DNA from 2 places in the Micromonospora sp. CNB394 genome. Region 2 is predicted to be linked to the other one. Evidence: riboswitches for the same ligand, from Rfam matches in the RefSeq annotation. Region 2 holds a riboswitch; the other holds the start of a gene.
The links. Region 2 has a riboswitch for cyclic di-AMP ahead of C569_RS0110595 (hypothetical protein). Riboswitches for the same ligand answer to the same signal wherever they lie in the genome.
Positions count from the first base shown of each region.

Region 1: another riboswitch for cyclic di-AMP. It lies ahead of C569_RS0117700 (hypothetical protein); the one in region 2 lies ahead of C569_RS0110595 (hypothetical protein).

Region 1 covers NZ_KB895839.1:94,167-99,507, reverse strand. The annotation lists gene C569_RS0117715 (hypothetical protein) at 89-493, opposite strand; gene C569_RS0117710 (STAS domain-containing protein) at 913-1,272, shown strand; gene C569_RS0117705 (SRPBCC family protein) at 1,314-1,826, shown strand; gene C569_RS0117700 (hypothetical protein) at 1,849-2,952, opposite strand; cyclic di-AMP (ydaO/yuaA leader) riboswitch at 2,957-3,087, opposite strand; gene C569_RS0117695 (cation diffusion facilitator family transporter) at 3,231-4,145, opposite strand; gene C569_RS0117690 (AAA family ATPase) at 4,238-5,341, opposite strand, start outside.
Region 2 covers NZ_KB895830.1:139,264-144,604, forward strand. The annotation lists gene C569_RS0110585 (helix-turn-helix domain-containing protein) at 4-342, opposite strand; gene C569_RS0110590 (carbonic anhydrase) at 498-1,151, shown strand; gene C569_RS0110595 (hypothetical protein) at 1,206-2,234, opposite strand; cyclic di-AMP (ydaO/yuaA leader) riboswitch at 2,238-2,369, opposite strand; gene C569_RS0110600 (YibE/F family protein) at 2,524-3,798, opposite strand; gene C569_RS0110605 (metal-sensitive transcriptional regulator) at 3,962-4,261, opposite strand; gene C569_RS0110610 (heavy-metal-associated domain-containing protein) at 4,342-4,548, shown strand; gene C569_RS0110615 (hypothetical protein) at 4,585-5,341, shown strand, end outside.

The DNA.
Region 1 (5,341 bases), on a different contig from region 2:
GAGCGGGCCTCACCCGGTGCGGGTGGGGCAGCACGGTGGCCGCCCCCGGGCGTCCCGGGAGCGGCCACCGTGTCGGGTCGCCTGTCGCTCAGCCGTCCAGGCCGGCCGGCGAGTTCGGCCGGTCGACGTCCACGAACTCGATCTCGTTCGCGGTGCGGTCCCGGCTGCCGGCGGCGCGTGCGGCGGTCCCGGCGGCCCAGCCGATCGCCGCGCCGGCGAGCGCCGCCGCGATCAGCAGCGTCCAGGGCAGCGCGGGCCGGCGGCCGGCGAGCGCGTCGAACGCGAGGCCGGCCCGGCGGCGTGCCTCCTCGGCGGCGGTGCCGACCAGGTCGGTGGCGTCGTCGGCCAGGCCGGAGGAACTGCGGCGGGCGGTCCGGGTGGCGTCGCGCACGCTGTCGCCGGCGGAACCGACGGCGGAGAGCAGGTGCTGCCACGCCTGGTCGGCGACCCGCTCGGCCTTGCCCCGGCGGTCCAGCAGGTTGGATCCGAACATCGTTCTGCCTCCTCGGGTGCCGAAGGCCGGCGGCCACTTCGGACTCCGGTGTCCATCCGGCGGGTTCACTGTCTCGGGCAGTGCCCAGCGGGCGGGCGCGGCAAACCACCCCCGGGTCACGGCGACCGGGCGGTGAACGGGACGAACCACTCGAACGCGCCGGGACCGGTGCCCGCGGGACGTGCGTGCGCCCGCTACCCTGGTCGGCGGATCGGCGGGGCCGACCAGCCGCACGGCTGGTCGCGACCCGTCCTTGAAGGGGAAACTGGAACCCGGAGGTCCGGATTGGGTACGCCCAGGTGTGCCCAGTTCGCGAATTGCTCATCCCGGGGGGTGGCGACCGGGCCGTGAGAGGAATACGCTCGGTCGCGGCCCGCGTACTGATGAGGCGCCCGTCATGGGCGAGTGGAGGTGCTCGCGTGAGCCTGTCGATCGTGAAGTCGATGCGACCGGGTGGTGTCGTCCAGATCGCGCCCCGTGGGGAGATCGACGTCGACACCGCGTACGAGGTGCGGGAAGCGATCGCCGAGGTGCTCGCGAAGGGCCGCCCCTCGCGGATCGAGCTGAACATGCGGCTCGTCACGTTCATCGACTCGGTCGGCATCAGTGCCATGGTCGCGGGCTTCCAGACCTGCGAGGTCAGCGGCGTCAAGCTCGTGGTCACCGAGCCGAGCCGGTTCGTGCACCGGCAGCTCTGGGTGACCGGGCTGCTCGGCCTGTTCGGCGCGCCCGAGCCGTGGTTCGCCGACGACACCCCCGAGGTTCTGCCCGGCGCCTGAGCGCCGTTCACACCCCCTGCGACCAGGGGACCTTCTACCCGTTGCCAGTCCGGCGTCGGTACGGGACGATCGTCGCGACGCACGACGGCGAGGGGGCCCGCTTGCAGAGCAGCGACAGCTTCAGCTACACCGTGCAGGCCCGGTGCAGCCGGGCCGAAGCGGTGGCCCTGCTGGGTGATCTGAGTCGCCAGGGCGAGCTGCATCCGTTGATCGTCCGGGTCCGGAAGCTGCCGGCCCGGCCGGGCGCGCTGGCCAGCTACGCCATCACCGACCGGCTGCAGCTCGGCCCGCTGCACTTCCCGGTCACGTACCAGGCGGACGTGCTGATCGCCGGCGAGGACGAGGTGGTTACCGTGGCGCGGCAGCAGCCCGCGACGACGGTCCGCAACCACACCCGGCTGCGCGACGAGCCCGACGGCACGGTACGCATCGACGTGGAGATCACGCTGACCGCGCCGGCGCCGCTGTTCGGGTACGCGTTCCGCCAGGCCCGGGCGGCTCACCTGGGCCTGGCGGCACGTCTCGGAGCGACCCTGGAGGGCCGGCCGGCCTGATCCGGCCGGCCCGCCGGGGCGCTCAGTACACCGACAGGTGCACGTGGTTGGTGTGGTCGCTGGACGGGTCGCCGTTGGCCCCGCTGTACGACTTCCATCCGCTGCTGGGTAGCCAGATCTGCTTGAACCAGATCACGTAGAGCACGGCGAGCGGGTCGGCGTTGCGCACGAAGTACGCGGCCAGGTTGTTGCCGTACGTCCGGTCACCGCCGGAGGCCACGCCGCCGAAGCCGCTCTTCTGCGCGGCGAAGTCGCAGGCCCGCCCCTTCGGGTGCTCACCGGAGCCGCTGGGCCGGTGGCACGAGACGTACCGGGTGAAGCCGGCCGCCTTGGCCTGCTGCAGCGCGTGCAGCGTGCGCGGGGTGATGCAGCCGTTCGCCGGGGTGGGGTCGTTGACGCTGCACGACTCCGACGGCCAGGAGCCGTCCGAGTTGCGCGGCGCCGGCTCGGCGTTCTTGCTGGAGGTGCCCTGCACGCCGCTGCCGCTGCTGCCGCTGCCGCTGCTGCCGCTGCTGCCGCCGCTGCTGCGCGAGGCGCGGTCGTTCGCCGCCTCCAGGGCGCGCTCGACCTGGTCCTTGCGCCGGGCCATCACCGTCACCTGCTTGCGCTGCTCGCGGATCTCGCCGTCGAGCTGGGCGCGGGTGCGGGTGGCCTCGTCCCGGGTGGCGATCAGGTCGCGCAGTGTGCGGTCCTCGTTCGCGGCGACCTGCTCCAGCGCGGCGGCCCGGTCCATGAAGCCCTCCGGGCTGCTGCTGCCGAGCAGCGCCCCGGCTGTGCCCAGGCGGCCGTTGCGGTACGCCACCGCGGCGATCTCGCCGACCTTGGCGTCGCGTACTGCGAGTTCGGCGCCGACTGCTTCGAGCTGGTCGTTGAGCTGCTTCTGACGGCTCACCGACCGGTTCAGCGCGGCTTTCGCCTCCAACCAGCCCTTGCTGGCCGCGTCGAGCTGGGCACGCAGTTCGGGCGTGCCGCCCTCGTCGTCGCCGGGCGCGGCGGCGAGCAGGCCGGTCGCGGGCGCCGCCGAGGCGGGGGAGACCGGAACGGTCGCGACGCCGAGGGCCAGCGTCGCGACGATCAGGGCCGCCATCCGGGCGGCCGTCCGTCGTACAGGTGCCACTGGGGGCATTCACATGTCCTTCCGTCAACGCCGACCGGGTTAGCTGACGGGTTCGGGACGGAAGATCCCTACCGCTGACGCGGATGCACCCCACGTACGTGGTTCCCCGGCTCGTCCCTGCGGACGATTAGGCGACGGCCGCCCCACCGGGGCCGGTGGCGCCCGCGGGTGCGGCCGCGATCGAGACTACCGGCGCTGCCCGGGTACGGCTCCGTGGAGCAATACCGCCAGGCGGGGCAAAACCGGCATAACTGTACATTAGCCACAGTGATTTAAGTGTGTCCTAATCACCACTCGGTCGGTCCGCACACCCCGGCGGACGCTCCGGGTTCGACTTGCAACGTGGCGTGATCGATGGAGAAGTCCTCGTGCAGGGCGGCCCGTGCCGCGGCCAGCACCGCGCTCGGGTCCACGCCCGGATCGGTGGTCAGGTGCGCCGAGGCCACCTCCATGCCCGAGGTGAGCGTCCAGACGTGCAGGTCGTGCACCTCGGCCACGCCGGGCACGGCGGCCAGCCGGTCGTGCACGGCGGTCACCTGGAGGTGCTCCGGCGCGGCCTGCACCAGGATGCGCACCGCGGCCCGGCCGAGCCGCCAGGTGCGCGGCAGGATGAACAGGCCGATGCCGACGGCGACCAGCGGGTCCGCCCACCACCAGTCGGTCACCGCGATGACCAGCGCGGCGGCGATCACGCCGAGCGAGCCGAGCAGGTCGCCGAGCACCTCCAGGTACGCCCCGTGCAGATTGATGCTCTCCTTCGACCCGGCGCGCAGCAGTGCGAACGCGACGATGTTGGCGAGCAGGCCGAGCACTGCCACCACGAGCATCGGGCCGGCCAGCACCTCCGGCGGCTCGCCGAACCGGCGTACCGCCTCGACCAGGACGTAGACGGCGACGGCGGCGAGCAGTACGGCGTTGGCGAGGGCGGCGAGCACCTCCAGCCGGTAGAGCCCGAACGTGCGCTGCGGGTCGGTGCCGGCACGTCGGGTGGCGGTGATCGCGGCGAGCGCCATGCCGATGCCGAGGACGTCGGTGAACATGTGCCCGGCGTCGGAGAGCAGTGCCAGCGAACCGGTCGTGAAGGCGGCCACCGCCTCGACCACCATCAGGACGGCGAGCAGCGCGAAGGCGGCCCAGAGTCGGCCCCGGTGGCGGTGTGCCGCGTTGGTCACCGCGCCGCTGTGGTCATGGCCTGCGCCCACGCCAACACCCTTCCTGCCCCGTACCGGCCCCGGCCCAATGTATGTTCACATCGCTATGTATGCTAGTGAACTGCGGGTGGCGGCGGGGCCACTCACCCCACCGGGTCGAGCGTGGTGAGGCGCTGGGTGGCCCGGGACAGCGCCACGTAGAGCGTGCGCACGCCCGAGGGGTCGGCCCGGATCTCGCCCGGCGCCACCAGCACCACGCCGTCGTACTCCATGCCCTTGGCCTGGAGGCTGGTCACCACCTGGAGCCGGCCCGCGCCGAGCCCGCCCAGCCAGCCGGCCACCTCGTCCCGGCGCGGCACCGGCGTGATCACGCCGACCGTGCCCTCCACCTGCCCGAGCAGCGTCTCGGCCGCCTCGACGGTGGCCGCCGGCAGGTCGGCGGCGGGCACCGTCCGCTCCACCGGCGGCACCCCCGTGGACCGCACCGCGTCGGGCAGCGGCAGGTCCGGATAGAGGCGGCGGATCTCCGCCGCCGCCACCGCGAAGATCTCCGCCGAGTTGCGGTAGTTGGTCGTCAGCTCGTACCGGTGCCGCTTGCGCCGGCCCAACGCCTGGTCACGGGCCCGGTCCAGCTCCTGCGGGTCGCCGGTCCAGGCGGTCTGCGCCGGGTCACCGACCACGGTCCAGGACGCCAGCCGCCCGCGCCGGCCGACCATCCGCCACTGCATCGGCGAGACGTCCTGCGACTCGTCCACCACCACGTGCGCGTAGTCGCGGTAGTCGGCCGGACGCTCCCGCGCCGCCGCGCGGGCGGCGCGCTGCCGGTCGGCGTACGTGCTCAGCTCGCGCACGCCACCGGCGAGCTGGTACGGGTCGCGCCTGGGCCGGGCCCGCTGCACCGGCTTGCCGAGCAGCGCGTCCAGCTCGTCCAGCAGCGCGATGTCGGCCACCGTCAGTCCCTCGGCCCCGAGCGTCCGGTACGCGTCGCCGAGCAGCCGGATCTCCGCCGAGGAGAGGATCCCCTCGGCGTAGCGGCGCAGCCGATCCGGGCGGGCCAGCCAGCCCAGCACGTGCCGCGGGTGCAGCCGGGGCCACCACGCCTTGAGGAACTCGCGGAACTCCGGCCGCTCGATGATCTCGTCCTCGAACGCGGGCTGCTCCGGCAGCCGGCCCACCCGCAGCGTGCGGGCCTGCGCGTAGAGCGCGGCGAGCACCGCGTCGAACGCCGTTCGGCGTACCTCGTTGCG
Region 2 (5,341 bases):
TGGTCACCTGTCGGCGGTGGCGTCCCCGACCGGCTCGGCGAAGAGGGCCAGCAGGGCGCCGACCTGCTGGTCGGCCTCGGCCGGGTGCCGGAAGCGTCCCTTCGGGTTGATCGTGTACTCGTTGCGCCGTCCCACCCGCGTACGCCGCAGGTAGCCCCCCGCCTCCAGGTCGGCGACGATGGCCTGGGCCGCCCGTTCGGTCACGCCCACCTCGTCGGCCACGTCCCGCAGCCGGGCGGTGGGATTGCGTGCGATCGCGAGCAGCACGTGGCCGTGGTTGGTGAGGAAGGTCCAGTTACGGCGGCTCCCGCCCTCAGCTGGTGTGGTCGCCATGGTGGTCATGCTATTCCCCTGCTCGGTAGTACCGGCCCGGCGCGGGCCGGCACGGGAAAGTATGAAATGCGTATCACGAATCTTGACGGGCCCCCAGGTGCGTGTGACCGTGGGTCGCGAGGCCGTTCGGCCTGGTGGTTCCCCAGGTAGACGAGGTGAGGGACATGACGCCGAGCACCCCGGAGCAGGCACTGACCGAGCTGCGTGCCGGTAATCACCGGTTCGTCAGTGGCGCTCCGCAGCATCCGAATCAGGACGCCGGGCACCGGGCGGCGGTCGCCGTCGGCCAGCACCCCTTCGCGGTGATCGTCGGCTGCTCCGACTCGCGGCTCGCCGCCGAGATCATCTTCGATCGCGGTCTCGGTGACCTCTTCGTGGTGCGGACGGCCGGGCACACCGCCGGGCCGGAGGTGCTCGGCAGCGTCGAGTACGCGGTCACCGTGCTCGGCACGCCGCTCGTGGTGGTGCTCGGCCACGACTCGTGCGGCGCGGTCCAGGCCGCCCGGGAGGGGGTCCGGACCGGCGCCGCCCCGGTCGGGCACCTGGGCGCGGTGGTGGACGCGGTCTCGCCCAGCCTGCTGCGCGCCGCCCGCCAGGGCGTCGACGACCTCGACGGCATCATCGACGTGCACATCGCGCAGACGGTGGAGACGCTGCTGGCCCGGTCCGCCGTACTGGCCGAGCGGGTGGCGGCCGGGCGGTGCACGGTGGTGGGCATGTCGTACCGGCTCGCCGGCGGCGAGGTGCGGACCGTGGCGCAGTCCCCGGCCCCGCTGCCCGCTCCGGCGGCGCCCGCCGACCCGGCGCTGGCCGGCTGACCCGTAGGGCGACGAAGGGGCCGCCCTCGGGGCGGCCCCTTCGTCGTGTCCGGGTCAGAGCAGCGACATGTGGACGTGATCGGTGTGGTTCGACGGTCCGCTGTACGAACGCCAGCCGGTGGCCGGGAACCAGATCTGCCGGTTCCAGATGACGTAGTAGATGCCCAGCCGGTCGGCGTTGCGGATGAGGAAGGCGGCGACCTCGTTGCCGTACCGGCGGGTGTCGTTGTTGTGCCAGGGCGCGAAGCCGCTGTTCTGGAGCGACCAGTCGCACGCCTTGCCCTTGGGGTGCTCCCACGGCCCGCCGGGCCGGTAGCAGCCCACGAAGCGCTTGAAGCCCGCGCGGCGGACCTCCTGGTAGGCGTGCAGTGTGCGCGGTGTGACGCAGCCCGAGGTGGTCGGGTCGTCCTCGCTGCACGACTCGGCCTTCCAGCCGCCGTCGGCGGTGCGGCCGGGGGCGATCTTGGCGACCGGTGAGGTGGCGGAGACCAGGCCGCCGGTGAAGCCGAGACCGCCGACGAGCTTCAGCGCGCGCTCGGCCTGCACCTTCTCGCGCTCCATCGCGTTCTTCTGCTTCTCCTGCTCGCGCACCTCGGCGTCGAGCGCGATCTTGGCCTGCTCGGCGCGGGTCTTGACCGCGTTGATGGCGGCCAGGCGCTGCGCGTTGAGGAGGTTCAGTTCGTCCAGGGCGTTGACCCGGCGGACGAACGAATCGGGGGAGTTGCTCTCCAGCAGCATCGCCATCGCGCCCATCCGGCCGGTCCGGTAGGACTGGGCGGCGAGCTGGTTGACCTGTGGGCTGAGCGCGTCGAATTCGGCCTGTGCCGTCTTCACCTCGGCCGCCAGCCGCCGCTGGCGGTCCTGCGACTTGGCCAGCTTCGCCTTGGCCTGGAGGAAGTTGCGGTTGGCGGCGTCGATCGCCTCGGTGATGAGCGGCGGTTCGCCGTCCTCCTCGTGACCCGAGGGGGTGCCGGGGGCCGCCGCAGTGGGGGCCGCGGTCGCCGGGGTGGGCCCGGCCAGCACGGCCAGCGAGGCCAGCACGGCCACCACGGGTGTCAGCCAGCGGCGCAGGGGTGCCGTCACAATGTTCCCTTCCGTCGGCCGCCGACCGGGTTAGCTGACGGGTTCGGGACGGAAGTGGCCCCTACCGCTGTCGCGGATTCACCCCATGTACCTGGTTCCCCGGCTCGCCCGCGGGCGATTGGGCGGCGGCACCGCTGGCGCCGGTGCGCGCCTTCGGCGGTGACCGGCAGCGAGGTTACCTGACAGCACTCCTGAGGTTCTACGTCCGGAAGCCGACCAATAGCGAGATTTCGCCGTGGCGCACCGTGACCAGCGTCGCGTTTGAAATCGATGGTCACGCTGCGCAGTGTCACCATGCGGCCTCCGTACTCTTCCCGCCGCCGAGCGCCTCCAGCGCGTCGTCCCGCCCGGCCGGCGGCCGGGGCGCGGGTGGCGCCGGTTCCGCGCCGCGCGAGCGCCGTCCGGCGGTGGTCACGATCGCGGCCAGTCCGGTCGTCAGCGGTACGGCGGCGATCAGGCCGAGCGTGGCCACCGCGCTGCGGACGATCTCCTGGGCGAGGAACTCGCTGGTGAGGATCTGGCTGACCGGTCGGGCGTCGGCGACCAGCAGGAGCAGCAGCGGCAGCGAGGCGCCCGCGTACGCCAGCACGATGGTGTTGACGGTGGACGCGATGTGCGCCCGGCCGACCCGGGTCGCGGCCCGGTAGAGCTGCCGCCGGGACAGGCCCGGGTTGGCGTGTGCCAGTTCGGTGACGGTGGCCGCCTGGGTGACTGTGACGTCGTCCAGCACGCCCAGCGAGCCGATGATGATGCCGGCCAGCAACAGCCCGTGCAGGTCCACGTCGGCCTGGAACATGGACAGCGTGGTGGCGTCCTCGCTGCCGAAGCCGGTCAGGTGGGTGGCGGACGTGGCGAGCAGGCCGAGCACGCCGGTGACCACCAGGCTGCCGAGCGTGCCGAGCACCGCCACCGACGTCTGCGCGGTGATCCCGTGGGTCAGGTAGAGCACCACGAACATGATCAGCGCGGCGCCCACGATCGCCACCAGCAGCGGCGGCCGGCCGGACCCGATGCCCGGCAGCACGAAGCCGAGCACGATGGCGAAGCTGGCCACCAGCCCGCCGAGCGCGGCGAGCCCGCGCCAGCGGCCGAACGCCACGATCGCGGCGGCGAACAGCACCATCAGCCAGATCAGCGGTGTGCCGCGCTGGTGCTCGGCGATGTTGTAGGACTTCACCGCCGGGTCGGCCGGGTCGGTCAGTTCGACCAGGACGACCTCGTCGCCGACGGCGACCCGGGGCGCGCCCGGCCCGGCCGGGATCGGCATCTCGACCGGCCGGCCCGCGTCCGGGCCCTGCTCGGCGGTGACGGTCACGGTGCCGCAGGGGCCACCTCCACCGGCCGGCGTCTCCGGGGTGGGCGGGCAGGGCTCGGTGACCACCCGGGTCACGGTGCCGTGGTAGCGGGGGACGTCCGCGCCGCCGACCGGCTCCCGGTCCTGCCGGGGCCAGAGCACCAGCGCCGCGATCACGGTGAGCGCGAACAGCGGAACCACCACGGCGACGAGCAGCCGTCGTACGCCCGGCGGCGCGGCGGCTGCGGGGCGGGTGTGGTCGGCACCCATGGCGTCTCTCCCAACGGTCGCGGCGACGCCTGGTCCGCCGGACCGGTCTGGTCACCCGGCCGGCGTGGACGTGTCGACCACGTCCGGGGCGTCGCCCGGCCATGGTAGGCAGCCCGGCTCGCCCGGCCCGGCAGGCCGGGCCCGGGACGGGCGGGTGACCGTTTCAGCCGCGCTTCATGAGGCGGCCGACAGCGGCCATCATCTCGGTCGCCATCTCGTCGGCCCGGCCCTCGGCGGCGCCCTCGTGCATGCAGTGCCGGGCGTGGCCGTCGAGCAGGCCGAGGCCGACCTTGTCCAGCGCCGCCTGGATGGCCGAGATCTGGGTCAGCACGTCGATGCAGTAGCGGTCGTCCTCGACCATCTTCTCGATGCCACGGACCTGGCCCTCGATCCGGCGGAGCCGGGCGAGGAGTTGGTCCTTGCTGGCGGTGTAGCCCCGGGTCGGGCTGGACGGCGCGGTCATGACACCGAGGATAGCGTACCCCTTGGGGGTATGCTAACGTTCGAGTCGTACCCCAGGGGGGTATGAGATCGGAGGGCGAGATGGAGACCACGTACCAGGTGAACGGCATGACCTGCGGGCACTGCGTCAACTCGGTGAGCACCGAGCTGAGCGCGCTTCCGGGCGTCACCGACGTCCAGGTCGACCTGGCCGGCGGCCGGGTCACCGTCACCAGTCGGAACCCGCTGGACGTGGACGCGGTCCGCGCGGCGGTCGACGAGGCCGGCTACGACCTCGTCGGTGCGTGACGGGTCCGGCGGACCCGCAGAAACCGAGGAGACACCATGAACACGGCGACGAAGCTCAGCGGCTTCGCCCTCGGCCTCGTGGCGGTGTTCGGCGCGGCGTACGGGATCGGCACCCTGGCCGATCCCGTCGCCCCGGCCGCCGACACCCGCCACGACGACAGCGACAGCGACCACGGGGCCGGCGGCACCGGCCACGGTGACGAGAACGGGGCCTCCGCGCACCCGCCCGGCGGGCTGCTCGTCTCCGAACGCGGCTACACGTTCCAGCCCGCCGCCGCCCCGGCCGGACAGTTCGCCTTCCGGATCACCGGCCCGGACGGCGCGCCGGTCACCCGCTTCGAGGTGGCCCACGACAAGCGCATGCACCTGATCGTCGCCCGGCGGGACCTCTCCGGGTTCCGGCACGTCCACCCGGAGATGACCGGCGACGGCACCTGGCAGGTCGCCTCGCCGCTGCACGGCCCCGGCGCCTGGCGGGCGTTCGCCGACTTCACCCCCGAAGGCGGCGACCCGCTGACCCTCGGCCTGGACGTCACGGTCCCCGGCGAGCTGACCGCCCGGCCGCTGCCGGCACCGGCGACCAGCACCACCGTCGACGGCTACACGGTCACCCTGACCGGCACGCCGGAGCCGGGCCGGACCAGCCGGCTCACGCTCTCCGTCAGCCGCGACGGGCGGCCGGTCACCGACCTTCAGCCCTACCTCGGCGCGTACGGGCACCTGGTGGCGCTGCGGCAGGGCGACCTGGCGTACCTGCACGTGCACCCGGAGGGCACGCCCGGCGACGGGCGCA